3 regions of the Paenarthrobacter sp. genome follow, and region 2 is predicted to be linked to each of the others. Evidence: riboswitches for the same ligand, from Rfam matches in the RefSeq annotation. Region 2 holds a riboswitch; each other region holds the start of a gene.
What was found. A riboswitch is a leader RNA that binds a small molecule or an ion and turns the genes downstream of it on or off. The one in region 2 is predicted to bind S-adenosylmethionine.

Region 1: linked by a shared signal. The riboswitch ahead of RIF72_RS04765 (hypothetical protein) and the one ahead of RIF72_RS03600 (homoserine O-acetyltransferase) in region 2 are both predicted to bind S-adenosylmethionine.
Region 3: linked by a shared signal. The riboswitch ahead of RIF72_RS00725 (aminotransferase class V-fold PLP-dependent enzyme) and the one ahead of RIF72_RS03600 (homoserine O-acetyltransferase) in region 2 are both predicted to bind S-adenosylmethionine.

What each region holds. Positions count from the first base shown of each region.
Region 1 is NZ_JAPSHI010000004.1:67,784-74,534, forward strand. Features, by position in the region: gene RIF72_RS04755 (VIT1/CCC1 transporter family protein) at 1-1,037, opposite strand, end outside; gene RIF72_RS04760 (hypothetical protein) at 1,293-1,484, shown strand; gene RIF72_RS04765 (hypothetical protein) at 1,481-1,792, opposite strand; SAM riboswitch class IV at 1,809-1,928, opposite strand; gene RIF72_RS04770 (sodium:solute symporter) at 2,127-3,644, opposite strand; gene RIF72_RS04775 (helix-turn-helix domain-containing protein) at 3,911-4,486, shown strand; gene RIF72_RS04780 (amino acid transporter) at 4,483-6,456, opposite strand; gene speB (agmatinase) at 6,675-6,751, shown strand, end outside.
Region 2 is NZ_JAPSHI010000003.1:7,008-13,758, reverse strand. Features, by position in the region: gene RIF72_RS03610 (winged helix DNA-binding domain-containing protein) at 1-814, shown strand, start outside; gene RIF72_RS03605 (hypothetical protein) at 877-1,296, shown strand; gene RIF72_RS03600 (homoserine O-acetyltransferase) at 1,300-2,421, opposite strand; SAM riboswitch class IV at 2,437-2,553, opposite strand; gene RIF72_RS03595 (bifunctional o-acetylhomoserine/o-acetylserine sulfhydrylase) at 2,717-4,057, opposite strand; gene RIF72_RS03590 (VOC family protein) at 4,262-4,900, shown strand; gene RIF72_RS03585 (type II CAAX endopeptidase family protein) at 5,024-5,797, opposite strand; gene RIF72_RS03580 (histidine phosphatase family protein) at 5,821-6,501, shown strand; gene RIF72_RS03575 (DeoR/GlpR family DNA-binding transcription regulator) at 6,512-6,751, opposite strand, start outside.
Region 3 is NZ_JAPSHI010000001.1:152,131-158,881, reverse strand. Features, by position in the region: gene RIF72_RS00740 (MFS transporter) at 1-832, shown strand, start outside; gene RIF72_RS00735 (metal-dependent transcriptional regulator) at 851-1,564, opposite strand; gene RIF72_RS00730 (class I SAM-dependent methyltransferase) at 1,574-2,398, opposite strand; gene RIF72_RS00725 (aminotransferase class V-fold PLP-dependent enzyme) at 2,476-3,885, opposite strand; SAM riboswitch class IV at 3,918-4,031, opposite strand; gene hisN (histidinol-phosphatase) at 4,212-5,024, opposite strand; gene RIF72_RS00715 (ribosome small subunit-dependent GTPase A) at 5,080-6,195, opposite strand; gene aroA (3-phosphoshikimate 1-carboxyvinyltransferase) at 6,198-6,751, opposite strand, start outside.

The DNA of each region.
Region 1 (6,751 bases), on a different contig from region 2:
GTAGCCAAGAGCGCGATGCCCACCAGAACGCCGGCCACCAGCAAGGCGGCGATGCCCGTCATGCCGAAAATGAACGGCAGGATGGGCACAATGGCGCCTGAGGCGAAGAAACAGAAGCTGGACATCGCGGCACCCCACGCCGAACCCACGGATTCATGATCGTCAGTGGGCGGCTTCTCCGGCTGCAGGGAGAGGCTGGGATCGCAGTCGCAGCCAAACAATCCCATGCGCTCGGCAGCGCGGTGCTCCGCGGCTTCCCGTGTCATGCCGCGGGCCAAGTACACCAGGACCAGCTCGTTGTGCTCGATGTCCAACGATGGCGCTGCGGTCAGTGTGGCCTGCGTGGGCAGCGTGGCATTAAGCAGCTCCCGCTGGGAGCGGACCGAAACGTATTCACCCGCGCCCATGGAAAGTGCACCGGCCAAGAGGCCCGCCACGCCACTCATGAGCACCACGGAGCTGGAAACACCGGTTGCGGCCATGCCCATGACCAGTGAAAGGTTGCTGACCAGGCCATCATTGGCGCCAAAAACGGCGGCGCGGAAGGTTCCGGAGAGCCTGTTGCGTCCGCGGGTGGCCAGGCCCCGGACTACTTCTTCGTGGATTTGTTCATCGGCCACCATGGCCGGCGTCGCCGCAGGTTCGGTACCGTACGGGGAACGGCCTTCGGCGCGCTGGGCCAAAGCGAGGACAAACACTGACCCGAAGTTACGGGCAAGGAAGCCCAGGAACTGGCTGCGGGTGGAAGCTGCCTTGGGCATTCCGGCGTGCTCGCCCAGGAGCTTGAGCCAATGGGCCTCGTGCCTGCCTTCCGCTTCGGCCAAGGCGAGCAGGATTTGGCGTTCTTCGCCGTCGCGCCGCTGCGCCAATTCGCGGTAGACAGCGGCCTCGGCACGCTCGTCCGCCAGGTACTGCCGCCACCGGCGGATGTCCGCGTGTGAGGGCGGCGGGGCTTGGGTCCCGGTGTTTCCGGCGGCTGCTGATTCGGGGGTGGGGTCCGGAGCGGAGCTCGACGAACTGTGGGATTCCTGGTGCATCTGCACTTTGTCTCCTGTGCTGGGTGGGGTAGTTGCGGCCCCATTGCACGCCCCACACTACCGCTTATCCGCGCGGATTTTTGGCTGGTATTCCTTAAATGGAATGTTCGGTGCACCGTAATTTCCTTGACCCTCGCTTGTGCCGGTGCTCAGATGGAAGGACAGGGGCGGGGCCCTCCCGCCGCTGGATTCCTGCATTCGGGTCAACGGGCAGAACCGCCCACGAGAACCGGCCCACGAGACGGAGGTTGCACCATGAACACCACCGAATCACACGCCAACTACCCGGAACGGACAACTATTGAGTCCGACCCGGCCTACGACTACGCCGAAGACCAGGAAGTGGACGAACCCTGGGTGGAGGAAGTGGACGCCCCCGAGGACGACGAACGTGTTGTCCCCATCGACGAAACCGAAGAGTTCCGCGAGGAAGACGACGAAATCTAAGCTCTGTCCTCGTGCCCCAGTGTGAAGTGACGTTGGAGGCCTTCCCGTTTGCCGACGGCGGCAATAGTCACCGTTAGTGTCTTGGACGACTCGCACCAGCGAGTTGGCCGGACGGCTTGGGCCAACGCCTGCGCGATGAGTTGCGGTTGGGGATGTCCGAATTGCCCGGTTCCCGCGTGGGAAGTGATGGTCACCGTGCCCAGGAAGAGGTCGACGGCGGGAATCACCGCCACGGTGGGGGCAGCCTTTTTGGTGGGGGTGCTTGTTGCTGCTGTGTCTACCTGGGTGGTATCGCCTTGGTACGGCAAGGGACTGCTCCTTGGGGGAGTGCTCTTGCCCGCTCGGTTGTCTCTGGTCCGGGACGGGCCGCTTCCTCATCCGAACCACCCGTGAACATGGGGTTGGTGTGTGGCCAGTCGGAGCTTGGCACCACATCTCTTGAAGCTGGGACCACCCTATCCCATTGCTGTCCACGCCCCCGCGTTGTGGGGCCTGGTTTGCGTCCTTTGGGGTGGTGTTGGCGCGCAGAGCGGGCCTTCCAACGGACGGGGATATAACGCAACGGCGGCGCCGCCCGAAAGGGGAGGCGCCGCCGTCGAACTTTGCTTGTTTCCTGAACCTTGCTTAGTTCCTCGTGCCTGCTTAGGACGCGGGCGTTGTGAGCTCGTCCTCCGCCACGCGGGTGCCGGCGACGCGGTCCGTCCAAGCCTTCATGACCGCCGGATCCGTGGGCTTGCTCAGAAGCGATACGATCACGAACACCAGCGCCGAGGCAATCAAACCGAAGTAGATCGGCTCGTTGGCATACACCCCGTCCAAGGGCTGCTCGGCGTTGATCTCAAGGACGATCATGGTGCCCAGCGTGATCACGGTGCCTACAGCCATGGATGCTGCTGCGGCGATGCCGGTTCCACGCTTCCAGACAAGGCCGCCGATGATGGCGACCAGCAGGCCGCCCACCAGGATGTCGTAGGCGATGGTCAGGGCAGCCACCACGTCCTGGGTGGAAATGGCGATGACGATGGCCACAATGCCCAGGCCAAGGACCCACATGCGGTTGGCCCTGACATCGTGCTCGGGGTTCTCCGAATCGGAGGTGTCGATGGTCTTGCCAAACCAGCTGGCCACGAACGGCAGGACGTCGGCGCGGGCGACTGTTGCGGCAGCGATCAGCGAACCGGACGCGGTAGACATCATGGCAGCGACGGCTGCGGCCAGGACAAGCCCGCCGATGCCAACGGGCAGCAGGTTCGTAGCGACCTCTGCGTAGACGTCGTCATTGGTTTCGATGGCAATATCAGACAGGGCAACGCTTGCTGCCATGCCGATCAGCGCTCCGGCCAGGCCGTAAAGGATGCAGTAGACGCCGGCGGTGGCGCCACCCCAGCGCGCAACAGTGGGTGTCTTGGCGGTGAAGACGCGCTGCCAGATGTCCTGGCCGATCAGCAGGCCGAGTGTGTACACCACAAAGTAGGTGATGATCGTCTGGATGCCGATGCCGTCGATCTGGAAGAAGCTCTCATCAACACGGGCGCGGATTCCGTCCAGGCCACCGGCTGCGTTCAGGGTGAAGGGGAGCATGAGGAAGAAGATGCCCACGGTCTTGATGATGAACTGGACCTGGTCGGCAAGGGTGATGGACCACATTCCACCGATGGTGGAATAGACGAGAACGATCGCACCGCCGACGGCGATTGCCATCCAGCGCTCCCAATCGAACAGGACCACGAAAATGGTGGCGTAGGCGCCGGTGGAGGTGGCGCAGAGCATCAACGTGTAGGCGAGCATCACGATGCCCGAAGTCTGAGTGGCCCTGCTGCCGTAGCGAAGCGTCAGCATCTGGGAGACCGTGTAGATCTTGAGCTTCTGGATGGTGCCGGCGAACAAAAGGCTGAGCAGCAGCACGCCGCAGCCGATGGCCACAACCAGCCACATGCCGGAGATGCCGAACTTGTAGCCGAGGCCGACGCCGCCCACGGTGGACGCGCCACCGAGGACCACTGCGGCCATGGTGCCGGTGTAAAGGAAGGGTCCCAGGCGGCGGCCGGCCACCAGGAAGTCGCTGTTGTTCTTTGTGCGGGACTTGCCCCACCAGCCGAATGCCAGCATGGCGAGCAGGTACACCACCACGATTGCGATGTTTATAGCCGAAGATTCCATGAACGGTCCTTGGAGCTGATGCACGGAGGTTGGGGTTTTCGACGATACTCCTGCGAAGCGTCGAAGTCTCTGTGCTGACGATTGGAGATTGTGGATGTGTTGTGTGCCTCACAGACAACACTTGTTGCCTATGAGGATATGTTGTGATGGGAGTAACAGTCAAGATCCTTTGGTCATGCTTCCGGGTATTCTGGCGCTCTTGGCCTGTCTCCCGGCTACTATTGCTCCAATGACAGGGCCACATGACAGGCCTGAAAGGTTCGTGAATGAAGGCTCTACCCGTTGAACCGAGCAATGTTCCCGTTGCCATCGGTTCCAGAATCCGCGCAGCCCGGCAAGCGCAGCGCCTCACCATCGAGCAAGTGGCGGATGCTACCGGACTGACCAAAGGCTTCCTCAGCCGTGTGGAGCGTGACCTGACATCGCCGTCGGTCGCTTCGCTGGTTACGCTCTGCCAAGTGCTGTCGGTATCCGTAGGCGACTTGTTCGCCGCCCCGGAGACCCACCTGACCAGGCGCGACGACGGCCCCCGCATCTCCCTGGGCGGTCAAGGCATAGTGGAACGCTTGTTGACCGCCCGCTCCGAGCGTCGGCTCCAGATCCTGCAGGCAACCATCGAACCGCGGGGCCGTGGTGAAAACGAGCTCTACGCCGTGGACTGCGACGTTGACGTCCTGCATGTGGTCAAGGGCCGGATCAAGCTCATCCTGACAAATGAAGAGTACGACCTCGAAGAAGGAGACACCCTCTCCTTCCCGGGCCGTGAACCCCACACCTGGATCAACCCCACCGACGAGACCGTCGAGGTGCTGTGGGTGCTGGTTCCTGCGGCGAGCCGCTAGCCCACGTGGACCCACGGCCGCCGGGTGACGTCCGGCTCGGCTTCCCTCAGCACTTCGCGGGTTACCGGCGCGATCTCGCCTTCGCCGAAGAACAGGAACCTGCTGAGGTTGGAAATCGGGTTCCCCTCCGTCCACCGGAAGTAGATGTGTGGCATGAATCCGGTGACGTCGCGGATGTGGAGGAGTACTGCGGCCACGGTGTTGGGCACGTTATTGCTGTGCACCTCCAGGATCTTGAACCCGTGCCGGAGCTTTCCCACCACCTGAAGCTCCTGCTCAAAGTCGGAGCTGTCGTCCACAATGACTTCGATGAACATGGCGTCGCAGTCAATGGGCAGGTGGCTGGCCTGCTGGGCGTGCTGTAGTTTCTCCCTGTAGCGGCTGGCGCTGAGGTGCTTTGGCTCATGGGCGATGATGCGGACAGGTCCTTCGGCGGCGTTCGCCGTGAATTCGAGGGCTTTCTCGTCCAGCTTGATGTGGGTAGCGCGGAGTTCGAAAGCGCGGCGCATGCGGGAGGTAAAGCTGACCACTATGATGCCCAGGATAAAGAGGGCTGCAATCTTTAGGCCGTCGGGGCGCTCGATCGAGTTGACCACGGTGGTGTAAATGAAAGCCAGGGAGATCAATCCAAATCCAATGACCTGCGCGCGCTGCTTCTTTCGCCGGGCGGACAGGGTCACCGCTATGGACGCCGAGGTAATCAGGACAAGCACGCCTGTGGCATAGGCGCCACCTTGGGCGTTTACATCCGCCTTGAAAATGATGGTGATGAAGAATGCGATGACTGTGAACACCAAGACCAGCGGACGGAGAGCCCGAGCCCATGCCGGTGCCATGCCGTAGCGGGGCAGGTATCGGGGAACAAGGTTCAAGAGTCCGGCCATGGCTGATGCGCCTGCGAACCAGAGGATGGCGATGGTGCTGACGTCGTAGACGGTTCCGAAGCCGTCGCCGAGGAATTTGTGGGCCAGGTAGGCGAGCGCGCGGCCCTCGGCTTTGCCGCCGTCTTGGAATTCTGTGGCGGGGATCAGCATGACGGTGGTGAAGCTGGATGTGATGAGGAAGGAGCTCATGATGATCGCGGCGGTGGTGAGGAGCTTGTGGGCACCCTTGATCCGGCCTGCGGGATTCGCTTCAGTATCAGTGGCGTGGCCTTTGATCTGGGGCATGACGGCGACGCCGGTCTCGAATCCGGAGAGTCCCAGCGCAAGGCGGGGGAATACCAGGAGTGCCAGGGCCACCATCATGATCGGATCCCCGTGGGAGGTGGTGAGGGCGGACCACCAGTCGGTAATGACCCTGGACTCAGTGAAGATGTGGCCCATGGACACCGCAATCACAATGAAGTTCAGCGCCAGGAAGACGCCCACCAGCACTACTGCTACGTTGATGGCTTCCTTGAACCCGCGCAGGAAGACGACGCCCAGACCGGCGATCAAAGCCAGGGTGATGACCACTTGTTGGCCTTCAAGGGCGTGCGGGGCGAAGGGATTCTCAATGAGGTGCGCCGTTGCGTCTGCCGCGGACAAGGTGATGGTGATCATGAAGTCGGTTGCGGCGAAGCCAAGGAGGGCAAGGACGAAGAGCTTGCCTCCCCATCGCGGGAGCAGGCGTTCAAGCATCGCGATGGATCCTTCGCCGCGGGGGCTTTCCTTGGCCACCCGTCGGTAGACGGGCAAGGCGCCGGCCAGCGTCGCGATGACCAGGAGCAGGGTGGCCAGGGGAGAGAGCAAGCCCGCCGCCAGTGCTGCGATGGCTGGCTGGTATCCCAGGGTGGAGAAGTAGTCCACGCCGGTGAGGCACATGACCTTCCACCAAGCCTGCGGTTTGTGGGAGGTGGAGGGACGGCCATAAGGGCCTTGGTGTTTGCCCGAGGTATCCGGTGCCCCTTCCAGCAGCCAGAATTTGAGCTTGAAGGAATTCTTGGGCTTGTTGGCCGGGTCGGCCGGGGGCCTCGTCAGGGTGGTCACGGTGTCCTTTCGCGCAGCCAGGTGCTGCTCCGCTAGGAGCGTATGGCCGTGTCCGACGCCGGGACCCCGGTTTTTATGGAATCTTTACGCCCGCTGTGACTGGCATCTCATGCCGCACACAGCTAAATCAGACTTGTAAACAGCTGATGCATATAAGGCAACTTAAAGTGTATGATGGGAGTCACAGCCACAGACCTAACTCGAAGGAGAGGCATATTTTGGAAGAGCTCCGCATTGAGGCCAACGGGAACCTTGGACCCATCGATTCATCCCGCATTCCGCGTTACGCCGGTGC
Region 2 (6,751 bases):
TGAGGAGTCTGCCGCCAAGAGTGGCCGGATCCTGGCCGCTGCCGTGGCGGACGGAACTCACAAGACGCGCGAGGAGCTGGCGGGAGTCTTGGGACAGTCAGGATTTCCCAGCAAGGGCCTGGGCCTCATTTACCACCTCATGCACGCGGAGATCCGCGGTGTCCTGGTCAGCGGCTCACCCGTACGCTCCGCAGGAGGCGCCCTGAAACAGACCTATGCCCTGTTCGACGAACGCGTACCGGACCGGGTTCTTTCACCGCTGACCGCAGAAGGCCGCGAACAGGCTCTTGGACGGTTGGCACTCCGTTACTTCACCAGCCGGGGACCCGCCACCGTCAAAGACTGCGCGGCGTGGTCCGGGTTGACCATGAAGGACGTAAAGCGGGGAATCGAGGTGGCAGGTGAGATGTCTCCCGGGAGTTTGGGCGTTATCGAGTTGGAGGGTCTCGAGTTCCATCTGGCCTCGGAGGAGGTGGAAGCTCTGGCGAGTGGTGTTCAACCTTCGCCCGCGGAAGATCCCGTGGTTCCCCGCATGGACCTCATCCAGTGCTACGACGAATACGTGATGGGCTACTCACAGTCGCGTCATTTCCTTGGTGGAACGGCGCCGTACTTCCCCGAGGACAGCGGGCCCATGCACGTGGTCCTGCTGGACGGCAGGTTGGCCGGATGGTGGCGCCACGGATTCTCCGGCGGGGCCTGCGAACTGGACGTCCGAATGAACCGTCCCCCCACTGCGGAAGAGCAGGAGGCCTTGCAGTCCGAGGTGGATCGCTACGGCCGTTCCCTCGGTATGGAGACCAAGCTGGTCTGAGGTAGCCGTTTTGCTTTCGCGGGGCAGGACTAAGCTGGTAGGAGACCTAGGAGGCCTGCACTGTGAACAATCTGATCTTCTGGATCATCGTCTGCTCGTGGCTGATTCCACTCGGGATCCGCATGTACAACCGATCCCGGGCGCGTCGGATTCAGGATAATAACTTCCGCAGCCCCGGCTACCCGCCGCAGAACTATCCAGGTCAGGGATACCCGGACCAGGGTTATCCGAGTCAGGGATACCCGACGCCGAATTACCCCGGGTACCCGCCCGAACCAACCGTCATCCGCCCCGCGGATACGACACCGCAGGCCGGTCCGCCGTCGAACCCGTCATCCCCGGCACCGTTCCCCTCAACGGGTGGTTCGGAACCGCAGGGCTACCGGGCGCGCAAACTCGCCGAGCTGGACACGAAGTTCAGCAACGGCGAGATCGCCATGGAGGACTACATGAAGCAGCGCGGCGAAATCATGAACGGCTGAGCCTTAGGCGAAGAATGATTCGCGGAGTTGCGCCGAGAGCTGGCCAATCTCAGTGAGGAAGCCATCGTGACCAATCGGCGCCTCTATGAGGTGGACCAGTACATCCCCGGGTAGCGCCGCGGCAAGTTCCCGCGACTGCGCAGGGAAGTAGAGCCTGTCACTGTCCACGGCCGCCACGAAGAACTCAGCCGTGGTGCGCGACAACGCCTGTTCCAAGGAGCCGCGGCCACGCGTGACGTCGTGGGACATCAAAGCTTCGGTGATGGCGATGTAGCTATTGGCATCAAAACGGCGGACCAGCTTTGTTCCCTGGTGGTCCAAGTAGCTTTCCACCTGGTAACGGCCACGCTCCCCCAACACCGCAGCGGCGAGCGGTTTCTCCTGATGCTGGGCTTCCCTGCCGAAGCGGAAATCCAGCTCCAAGGCTGAGCGGTAAGTGATGTGGGCGATGCGTCGGGCCAGCGCCAAACCATGTTCAGGGGCAGCGCCACCGTAATAGTCGCCATTATTGAAGTTCGGGTCCTGCCTGATGGCCAAGGTTTGGGCCTGGGCAAAAGCAATCTGCTCGGCCGTGCTGTAGGCACCCACCGAAATTACGGCGCAGCGTTTAACCCTGTCGGGGAACGTGGCAGCCCATTCAAGGGCCCTGGCACCGCCCATTGAACCGCCCAACACGGCATGCCAGGCATCGATTCCCAGGGCATCGGCGAGGCGCGCCTCAGCCTCCGTGCTGTCGCGCAGCGTGACCAACGGAAAACGTGAGCCCCAAGGGCGTCCATCCGGTGCCTCTGATGATGGGCCGGTGCTACCGTAACAGCCGCCCACGATGTTGATGGAGATGACGAAGAACTTGTTGGTGTCGATCGTGGCACCCGGCCCAACGAGTTGCTCCCACCAACCCTCCTCGTCAGTGGCTCCACGGGCTACGTGAGTGCTGCCCGTGAGCGCATGCTGGATGAGTACGGCATTGGAGGCATCGGCGTTCAGCTGCCCCCAGGTCTCATACGCCAGGACAACGTCGGGGAGGAATCCGCCCGCTTCAAGTTCCAGCGGTCCGATGCCGGCGTACTTGACGGTTCCGTCTGCTTCTCCGGATTTTGGAAGGGCTGTAGCAGTAATGGTCATTCCTTTGACACCTTAACCTCGCGCTTGCCCGTCGCCTTGCGTGCGAACAGGCCAGGTCTTCACCCGGGGCACCCCACCGCGGAGGAGGGTTGCCGGCCAGCAAGCCGGGGCTGTGTGCTGGCACTCATGACCTAATACGAAGAGTCTAGGAAACGCAGGGCGGTTCTGGCGAAGAATGTGACAACAGTGTGACGGTTTGGGGTGACTTCGTTCACGAACGAGCACCCGGAACTGCCGCCCGGCGAATAATCGTCGACGCGGGCGGCAGTCGGGCTGAAACTCTTAAGCCGCGGCGTTAGGCGCCCTTGGCGGCCCGGAAGCCGGCTTCGAGGTCGGCGATGATGTCATCGACGTGCTCGATGCCCACGGACAAGCGCACAAGGCCAGGGTTGACGCCTGCGGCCACCTGCTGTTCCACTGTCAATTGGCTGTGCGTGGTCGACGCCGGGTGGATGACCAGCGAGCGGACATCACCGATGTTTGCCACGTGTGAGTGCAGCTCCAGGCCGTCCACGAAGCGCTTGCCCGCTTCTACGCCGCCCTTGATATTGAAGGCCACAATGGCGCCTGTGCCCTTGGGACCGTACTTCCGGCCACGGTCATACCACGGGCTGGACGGCAAGCCCGCATACGCGACCGATTCGACGTCGTCGTGGTTTTCAAGCCATTCCGCCACCTTGGTGGCGTTGGCAACATGACGTTCCACGCGCAGGCTCAAGGTCTCCAGGCCCTGCGCAATAAGGAAGGCGTTGAACGGGGATACGGCAGAGCCTAGGTCGCGAAGCAACTGGACGCGGGCCTTGAGGATGTAGGAGAGGTTGGCGCCCAGCGCACCGTCTTTGCCGAGGTCCCTGGCGTAGACCAGACCGTTGTAGCTGGGGTCAGGGGTATTGAATCCAGGGAAGCGCTCCGGGTCCTTGCCGAAGTCGAAGTTGCCGGAGTCCACAATCACACCGGCGATTGCGGAACCGTGACCACCCAGGTATTTGGTTGCCGAGTGGACCACGATGTCCGCTCCCCACTCGATGGGACGGATCAGGTAGGGCGTGGACAGCGTGTTGTCGACGATGAGCGGCACGCCGGCCTCGTGGGCGGTGCGGGCGATGCCCTCGATGTCCAGCACATCCTGGCGGGGGTTGGACACGACCTCACCGAAGAACAGTTTGGTGTTCGGCTGGACTGCGTCACGCCACTGGTCCAGGTTGTCCGGATCCTCCACGAACGTGACCGAAATGCCAAACTTCTTCAGCGTGTGCGCCAGCAGGTTGTACGTGCCGCCGTACAGGCTGGGGCTTGCTACGATATGCTCGCCCGCCTCTGCGATATTCAGGATGGCGAACGTCTCCGCAGCCTGTCCCGAACTGAGCAAGAGGGCACCCAGTCCGCCTTCAAGGCTCGCGACGCGCTGTTCCACTGCATCCTGCGTCGGGTTGCCGATCCGGGTGTAGATGGGGGCGAGCTCGGCCAGGGCAAAGCGATTTGCGGCACTCTCGGCACTGGGAAACACGAAGGACGTGGTCTGGTAGATCGGAAGCGAGCGCGCTCCGGTGGCGGCATCAGGCTCCTGGCCTGCGTGGATCTGGCGGGTTTCGAAAGACCATCCTTGGGACATGGAGTTCTCCTGTTCGTGACGCATGGGATTAGCAGGCAATGTGAAACGGTGTGAGCTGGGGCCAGTCTAAGAACTGTCCGGAGGCGAAGACAGCTTTGTGACGCCAGAGGAATCTTTCGGACTTCCCGAGTGCCTCCATGACGCCCGCCGCCGAACGGTTATACACATCCCACCTTAGTTAGGCTTGACTTAGCTGAGACCCCGATCACAAAGTGCCAAGATGAAGCCATGCGCATGGATCACGTCTCTTACGCCTGTGAACGAGATGGCCTTTTGGCCACTACCGAACGAATTTCCGCGGCATTGGGAGTGGACGCTGTCCGGGGCGGAGTGCACCCGCGCTTCGGTACCCGGAACATGATCATTCCCCTTGCGGATAACAAGTACCTGGAAGTGGTGGAGGTCCTGGATCACCCCGCTTCCGACAAAGCACCCTTTGGCCAGGCCGTCCGTGCCCGCTCGGCTGCCGGTGGTGGATGGATGGGCTGGTGCGTCGCCGTTGACGACCTTGCACCGTTCGAAGACCGCCTTGGCCGCTCGGCCGTTCCGGGCAACCGCAAGTTCCCCGACGGGCGCGAACTGGTGTGGCAGCAGATTGGCATCCTCGGCCTGATCGCCGATCCCCAGGTGCCCTACCTGCTCAAATGGGAGGGCGACCCCTCGCTGCACCCGTCCAGGATTTACGAGAGCGACGTCAAGATGTCCAGCCTCACCATAGCGGGCTCGGCTGAACGCGTCACCGAATGGTTGGGCGAACCGGTGGAGAAGCCGCTGGAGGATGTCGCCGTCCAGTGGATGGCACCGCACGGCACTCCTGGCATTCTCGCTGTAACTTTCGAAACCGCCTCCGGAGCCGTCACCATCTGACCGATCCATCCATACGGGCTTGTCCCGGCCCCGGTCAGTCATGTCCGGGCTAAGCTTCGGCCGCCATCAGCGGGTGCCAATGACGTCACCCACCGATGGCGGCCGAATACCTTTAACGGACCGCTATCCCAGGCCGATTGCCTTTCCGAACAAGCTAAATCCAACGAACGCCACAATGTCCAGCAACGCGTGGGCAATCACCAAGGGCATTACCCGCTTGGTCTTGGTGTAGATCCATGCGAACAGCAGGCCCATGACCACGTTCCCTATGAAGGGTCCAAAGCCTTGGTACAGGTGGTAGCTTCCACGAAGGACGGCACTGACCACAATGGCCGCCGGCATGCTCCACCCGAACTTACCGAAGCGGTCCATGAGGTACCCCACCACGATCACTTCTTCCACGATCGCATGGCGCATGGCCGAAAGGACCAGCACCGGCACCGTCCACCAGTAAGCGTCCAAGCCGCTAGGCACAATTGCAGTGGTAATTCCCAGCGCACGACCGGCCGCGTACAGGCCGAGCGAGGGTATGCCAATCGCAGCGGCCAAGCCAACACCCTGGAGCAGGTCCTTGCCGGGCCGGGCAAAGTTGAAGCCGAGCCGGGCGAATGCCGAGCCGCCCACGCCTTCCTTGCCGCCGGGTGCATGGGTGGACAGAAAGTAGAACACCAAGGCCACGGGCACCAGCGCGAACACAATGTCCAGGAGTTGGTAGGTCAGGTCAAAGTACTCGCGCGTGCTCTGTGACCTGTTCAGGGTTGACGTGGCATCAGCCAATGGTGCCCTCGTCATCTTGTCCAGCAGCTGAACTATGGAGTAGACAGCCGACTGGCCCAAGGACAGGCCCAGCACAATAAGTACTTCGGCGCGCAGCCGACGGCGGGAAGCAAGGAACATGTACCCACCCTATGCTTGGTGGGATGGGTGCCCCTGAGAGAATCTTCATGATCCGGCACGGCCAGTCTGCCGCGAATGCCGACACGTCCATCTACAACCGCGTGCCGGACTACCGGATCCCGCTGACGGATCGCGGAGTGGAGCAGGCACGGATCGCCGGCGAAGACCTGCGCCGGAAGCTCGATGGAGAGCAGGTCTGCGTCTACGTCTCCCCCTACCTTCGCGCGTACCAGACCCTCGAAGCCATGGACCTCGGCCCCTTGATCGAACGGGTGATTGAGGAACCCAGGCTTCGCGAGCAGGACTGGGCCAACTTCCAGATCGCAGGGGAGATCGAGGACCAAAAAGAACTGCGCAACCTCTACGGCCATTTCTTCTATCGGTTCCGCGAGGGCGAGTCCGGTTCAGATGTTTATGACCGGGTGTCATCCTTCATGGAGACGCTGTACCGGCACTGGCAGAAGCCTACTTACGCACCAAACACGCTCCTGGTCACGCATGGGCTGACCATGCGCCTTTTCTGCATGCGTTGGTTCCACTGGACGGTGGAGTACTTCGAGTCGCTCAACAACCCGGACAACGCCGAGCTGCGGACCCTGGTTAAGAACGACGACGACCAGTACAGCCTGGATATACCGTTCAGCCAGTGGGTGCCCAGGGAGGTAGACGACTCAGTGCTGCACGCACCGAGGATGCGCTTCTAGCGTGACCTGATCAACCTGCAGGTGCGACGATGACTTCGGTGCCCTTGGCCTCGAACGCAGCTTTATGCTCGGCACTGATGCCGGAGTCCGTGATGAGGTGCCTGAAGTCGTAGCCTGCCATGGCGGCAAAGGAGCGGCGGCCCACTTTGGAAGAGTCAGCTACGACGTAGGACTCGGTGGCACGGCGTGCCATCACCGTGTTGACCATGGCTTCGCCCTCGTCGGTGATGGTGGGGCCGAGGTCCGGGTC
Region 3 (6,751 bases), on a different contig from region 2:
GGGAGCTTTCCTGGCCATGGTTGGCTTGGGCGGCCCGGTGTATGCCTTCATCGAACAGGGGAGGGTAGGGTGGGGGAGCGCAGAGGTGTGGGTCCCCCTCGTGGCAGGCGTGGTTGCGATGATGATCTTCCTCTTCCACGAGGCTCGGACGGCTGAACCGATGTTGCCGTTGAGGCTCTTCATGATCCGCAACTTTGCCTGGGGAAATCTCGCCACTCTGGCCATCTATGCCGCGATCTCGCTGGGCTTCTTCGTGTTGGGCATTTACCTGCAGCAGGTAGGCGGCATGGGCGCCACGGTTGCGGGCATGGCGTTGCTTCCCGGCACAGTCATCCTCATGCTGGGTGCGTCCTACTTTGGTGGCCTCGCCGGAAAGTACGGCCCCAGATGGTTCATGACGGTAGGCCCGCTACTGTGCGGTGCGGGCTTCCTGATGTCATTGACTGTCCAGGAGCCGCTCAACTACTGGACCCAAGTGTTGCCGGGCCAGATAGTCTTTGGCATTGGCTTGGCCACGTTGGTGGCGCCCCTCACCGCCGCCATCCTAGGTGCTGTGCCCTCGGAGGAGGCCGGGATTGGTTCGGCTGTGAACAACGCTGTTGCCCGTATCGCGGGGCTCATTTCCATAGCCTTCGCAGGGGTGATTGTAGGACCGGCCTTCTCTCGGGACGGACTGTACAACGCTTTGCTGGTAACCGGGGGCCTGTTCCTGTTCGGGGCGGTGGTGTCCGCCGTCGGAATCCGGAATCCTGCGCAGGAAGCCGCGGCGTCCGCCGTCAGCGAACCTGATGCAGCCTCCGGCGACGGCGGTGCGGGCGGGCAGCGCGGCTGACCTCAAGCGCGCCCAAGCTTAGCGGGCCGGAAGAATACAGCCTTCATGCGTCTCGGCGCTCTGGACCCAGAGAGCTGAAGTGACTTCGTCCGCGAGGTCGAACTCGCGGCCTTTTGCGCCACTGCCGATGCGGACCACCAGGGCTCCTCCGAAGGGTTTGCGGCCCACCACTTCAACAGGCGCGTCCAGGGAGATCTCTTCAGAGGCAAGGTATCGCAGGAGGTCCGGATTCTCATCGCTGATTCGCGTGATCCGGCCGGAGTGGCCTTGGTCCAGTTCAATCATTCGGTAGGCGTGCGGCAAGTCGACCGAACCATCGGCCGAAGGAATCGGGTCTCCGTGCGGGTCCCGGACAGGATGTCCAAGCTTGGCAGACATCCGCTCAATGAACGTATCGGACACGGCGTGTTCCAACATTTCGGCTTCGTCGTGCACCTCGTCCCAGCTGTAGCCGAGTTCATCCACCAAGTACGTCTCAATGAGGCGGTGCCGGCGCACCATGGACAGTGCGAGCCGCATGCCCTGGGGGGTGAGCCTGATGGCGCTGTAGGGTTGGTGGTCAACCAGGCCTTGGTCCTTGAGTTTGCGCACCATCTCGGACACCGAGGAGTTAGCCACTCCCAGGCGCTGGGCAAGCTGGGACGACGTAATTGGCTTGTCCTGCCACTCCGTGTAGGAGTAGATGACCTTGACGTAGTCCTCGATCGAGGAGGAGGGCGTACTGGTCTTCACCCCCTAAGCCTACCGTGGCGTTGAACCCTGAACCTTGACTGCCCGCCAGGTCTGCGTCATGTACGGCAACCCGATGGTTTCACCAGGGGCATGGCCGAGGTGGTCCAAGAGGTACCACTCCAGGTTGCCCATGACTTTCGCTCGCGTGGCGTCGTTGGCGCGGAGATAGTAGCTGCGGGACTTGGTCAGTTCCATGATGTCCTCCGGCGTCAGGGCATCCTCCCACCGGGTCAGATGACTTTCCAAACCTTCAAACTCCGGGCCGATGACTGGCCGGAATCCGGGCTTGTGGACATCGCCTGCATGCATGATGCGCGAGAGGCGGTGAACCCACGGAATTGAAGTGTCCAATTGATTCCAGATCAGCCCCAAGGTCCCGTGGGGCCGCAGGATCCGGGCGATCTCCGTGCTCGCCGCGATGGGTTCGCACCAGTGCCAAGCCTGGGCAACGCTGACGACGTCGAATGCTGAGTCCGTCAGTCCAGTTGCCTCGGCCGTTCCCTCCAGCGCGTTGACGTAGGGGAAGGACTTTCGCAATTGCTCCAACATGTCCGTAGAAGGATCGACGGCAGTGACCTCCAGGCCGCGTTCAACGAGGAGTGCCGTGAACTTTCCTGTGCCTGCTCCGAGGTCGGCTGCGCATCGCGCCCCTGGAGGAAGCAGCCAGTCCACGGAATCGGCGGGGTAGCCGGGCCGCACGCGGTCATAGTGTTCGCCGCCGTCCTGAAAGCTCTGACCGAGTTCCTGCCGGCGGGAAGCATGCAGCCTTGGACCACGCGGCCCGGTTGGTCCGGGAGTGCGTGGCTGTCCGCTGGAGGCAGCGGGTGAACGCAGGGCCACGAAAAGCTCCTTCAAAGGGTCCCTAAAAGTACCCTACGAATTTACCGCAGTGTCTCTAGTCCGCAGTGCTTCTAGTCCACAGTGCAGGGGGCTGCGCCCGCAGTGCCGGGAGTGTTCGGGGCCCATTCGGGGTAGCTGCGATGGTCATTTGCAGGAACCCAACGGCCCTCGTCCACCACATAGTCCCAGCCCAGTCCGTCGCGCTTGAGTCCTTCGATGCCTGCGAGCAGCCTGGTGGCGTCCTCCAACCGGGAGCCGACGCCGAAGCTGGCGCGCAAGGATCCGGACGGGAGCCCGAGGCGTTTTAGGAGAGGGTGGGCGCAGAACCGGCCATCGCGGAGGCCAACGCCGTGCTCGGCCGCCAGGTAAGCCGCAACCAGTCCGGCGTCGAATCCTTCTACGGAGAAGTTGACCACACCGATGGTGTCCAGGGAGTCAGCGAAGATCTTGTGGACGGTCACGCCATCGATGGCCTCCAGGCCCTGCACCAGGTACGAGCGGATGGCGGACTCGTGGGCGTGCCACGCGTCCTGGTCCAACCCTGCGAGGACTTGGGCGGCGCGAGCAAGTGTCGCGGCGCCCAGCACGTTGGGGGAGCCGCCCTCGTGGCGCGCCGGGCCCGCGGCCCAGCTGACCGAGTCCAGGCGCGCTTCACGTACCGCCCCGCCTCCGGCAAGGTGCGGTATGCCGGCGTCGAGCCAGTCTGGACGACCCACAACGACACCCGCGCCGAAGGGGGCATAGAGCTTGTGTCCGGAGAAGACGATGTAGTCGACGTCCGCCTCGGTGATGTTGATCCGGCGATGCGGTGCGAGCTGCGCAGCGTCCACCACGATTCGTGCGCCGTATTCGTGGGCAAGCGAAGCAAGGCGGGCGATGGGAAGGATCTCCCCGGTCACATTCGAGGCGCCCGTCACGGCCAGCAGGCTGACCCCGCCCTGGGCAAGTTCGGCCTCCAGCTTGTCGAGTGTCCCGGCCAGGGTTGGTGCTGCGACGACGCTGCGGTGGGGGACTCCTTGCCACGGAAGCAAGTTGGCGTGGTGCTCGATGTCCAAGTAGAGGACTTCACCTGCAACCTCGCCGTCCACCTGTGGGAGGCATCCGGCCAGGAGGTTCAAAGAGTCTGTGGTGTTCCGCGTGAAGATTACTGAGTCATCAGCCCGCCCGCCGACGAAATCACGGACGATGTTCCTTGAGTTCTCGTACACCGACGTGCTGATTTGGGAGGCGTACCCGGCGCCCCGGTGAACGCTGGCGTAGTAGGGCAGGACCTCGTTGAGGTAGGCCGAGACGATGGTCAAAGCCGGAGCCGATGCGCCGTAGTCCAAGTTTGCGTAACGGACATGGCCACCCTGAATCAGCGGAGCCTGCAGCTCAGCGCCAGTGACCGCGGCAAGCGGACGCGCAGCGGTGGTCGTCTCTGCTGCGGATTCTTCGGCAAAGGACGGAATAGTGTTGGGGTTGAACGTGACAGTGCTCATGGAACCTCACTCAAGAGGGACCCCCATAGGGGGATCCGCGCTTGCCGCATCCGTTCCGGACCGGCCCGGTCGTCACCCGGGGCACCCCACCGCGAATGGAGGGTTGCCGGCCAGCAAACCGGGGTTTAGCGCTGGCACTCGTGACCTGTAAAAAAGGCTAAGGCACATCCGGGGACGCTTCCAAAGCCACTGCCTTTTGTTAAGCCCTTTGTTACGTCGGATGCCAAATCCCTTTTTCGCCGAATAAAAAACGGCGGAGACCCCCAAAAGGGGTCATCCGCCGCCGAAAATTCCGCCGCTGCTTGGGTGGGACAGGCGTGGAAAGTTTAGAGAAGATCGTCCAATCCGGGGTTGAGGCGCTTGAGAACTTCGGAGTGCAGGATCGAGTTGGTGGCCAGGGCGTTACCGCCAAACGGACCGTCTTCGCCTTCCAAGGATGTAAAACGACCGCCGGCCTCTGTCACGATCGGGACGAGTGCTGCCATGTCGTAGAGGTTAAGTTCAGGCTCGCAGGCGATATCAACCGCACCCTCGGCTACAAGGCAATAGGACCAGAAGTCGCCGTAGGCGCGTGTGCGCCAGATGTCCTCCGTCAGCCCCAGGAACTGATCCAGGTTGCCCCGTTCCTTCCACCCCGAAAGGCTGGAATACGACATGGAAGCATCGGCCAGGCGGGAAACGTTGGACACCTTGAGCCGTGTCGCCGAGGCGAGGGAGCGGCCCATGTAGGCGCCCATGTCCTTGGCAGCCCACCATCGTTTGCCCAACGCCGGCGCACTAACAACGCCCACCACCGGTTCCCCTTCATCCACGAGGGCAATCAACGTCGCCCACACCGGGACGCCGCGGACGAAGTTCTTGGTGCCGTCGATGGGGTCGATGATCCAGCGACGTGACCCGTGACCACTGCTGCCGAACTCCTCACCGAGGACCGCGTCCCGTGGACGTGAGCGGGACAACTGCCCGCGGATTGCTTCCTCAGCTGCCTTGTCAGCGTCAGTGACAGGTGTGAGGTCGGGCTTGGTTTCGATCTGCAGGTCCAGTGCCTTGAAGCGATCCATGGTCTGGGCATCGACTGAATCAGCGAGGACGTGGGCAAGGCGCAGGTCATCGTTGTAGGTGGAAACGGGATGGGTCATGCCACCAAACTATCCTGAATCGGACAATGCGTTGGGGACGTGAAGCCGGCAATGATCAGTTGACAGTGCCCAGTTCCTTGGTCTCTTTCGCTTCGAGCCTTGGGTCTGCACCCAGCAAGCGGCGCAAGGAGGCCAACCGGGCTACTCCTGATGGCCCTGCATGACCATCGTTCACCCATGCATCCAGCCCGCAATTGGTGGCAGCGGCACCGTGCTTGCAGCCACGGTCACAGGTCTCCGTGCCAGGTTCAAGATCCGGGAAGGAATGAAGAATCCGGTCCGGATCCACATGCGCCAAGCCGAAGGAACGGATGCCTGGAGTATCGATGATCCAGCTGCCGGACGGTGCGTCGTCGAGCTTCAGCGCCAAAGCCGAAGATGACGTGTGCCTGCCCCGGCCCGTCACCGCGTTGACGCCTCCAGTGGCCCGCTCTGCCCCTGTCAGGGCGTTGACCATGGTGGATTTGCCCACCCCGGAGTGACCGAGCATGACAGTGACTTTTCCACCCAGGTGCGAGCGGAGTTGGGACACGGCGGCTTTGTCCAGCCGGGCTGAAAGCCCGTCATCCGAGCGGGCATCGATGCCGCCTGCCTCGGAGTCAGCGGTCCGGCTGATGATCACGGGAAAGTCCAAGCTCAGATAATTGGCCAGAAGTTCCGCCGGATCCTTCACGTCCGCCTTGGTGATGAGCAGCAACGGCTCGATACCGGCGTCGTACGCTGCAACCAGGGCGCGATCGATGAATCCAGTGCGTGGCTCCGGGTTGGCCGCCGCAACAACCACCACGAGCTGATCGGCGTTGGCTACAACCACCCGTTCGATGGGGTCTGTGTCGTCAGCGCTCCGGCGAAGGAGGGTTTTCCGCTCTTCCACCCGGACCAGGCGTGCCAGCGTGTCGGGAGACCCTGAGACGTCACCCACCAATGCGACAAAGTCGCCGGGGACAACGGGATTCCGCCGAAGTTCACGGGCGCGGGCTGCGATAACGATGCGTTCGTCGGCGGAATCTTCGCCCACAATCGCCCTGTACCGTCCGCGGTCAACAGTGATGATCCTGCCTATTACGGCGTCATCGTGACTGGGACGATCCTTGGTACGGGGCCTGGATCCTTTTTTGCTGGGACGGATCCGTACATCGGATTCGTCCCAGGAGCGTGCGTCACGGCCCATGGTTAGTTGCTGGCCTCATCAAGATCGACGTTGGCATCGCTTGACTGCAGCATCGCTTCCCACATCTTTGGAAAATCCGGCATGGTCTTCGACGTCGTGGCGATGTCCTCAACTTGTACGCCTTCGACGGCGAGCCCAAGGATCGCCCCGGCAGTGGCCATGCGGTGGTCGGCGTAGCTGTGGACCACGCCGCCGTGAAGGGTCGCCGGGCGGATCACCAAGCCGTCGGCGGTCTCTTCCGCGTCACCCCCGAGGCCGTTGATCTCGGCGACCAACGCAGCAAGCCGGTCCGTTTCGTGTCCGCGGAGGTGGGCAATGCCGGTCAGCCGGGAGGGGCCGCTGGCGAGGGCGCACAGCGCGGCAACGGTGGGCGCCAGTTCGCTTGTTTCATCGAAGTCAGCACCCTTGATTTCCGCTCCGCCGGTCACCGTCAGTGTCCCGTTTTCGAACGTTACTTCTGCTCCCATGGTGGTCAGGATGGTTCGCCACTGGTCGCCCACTTGTGTGGTTCCGGCCGGCCAATTGGGAATGCGGACGGTGCCACATGTGGCCAGGG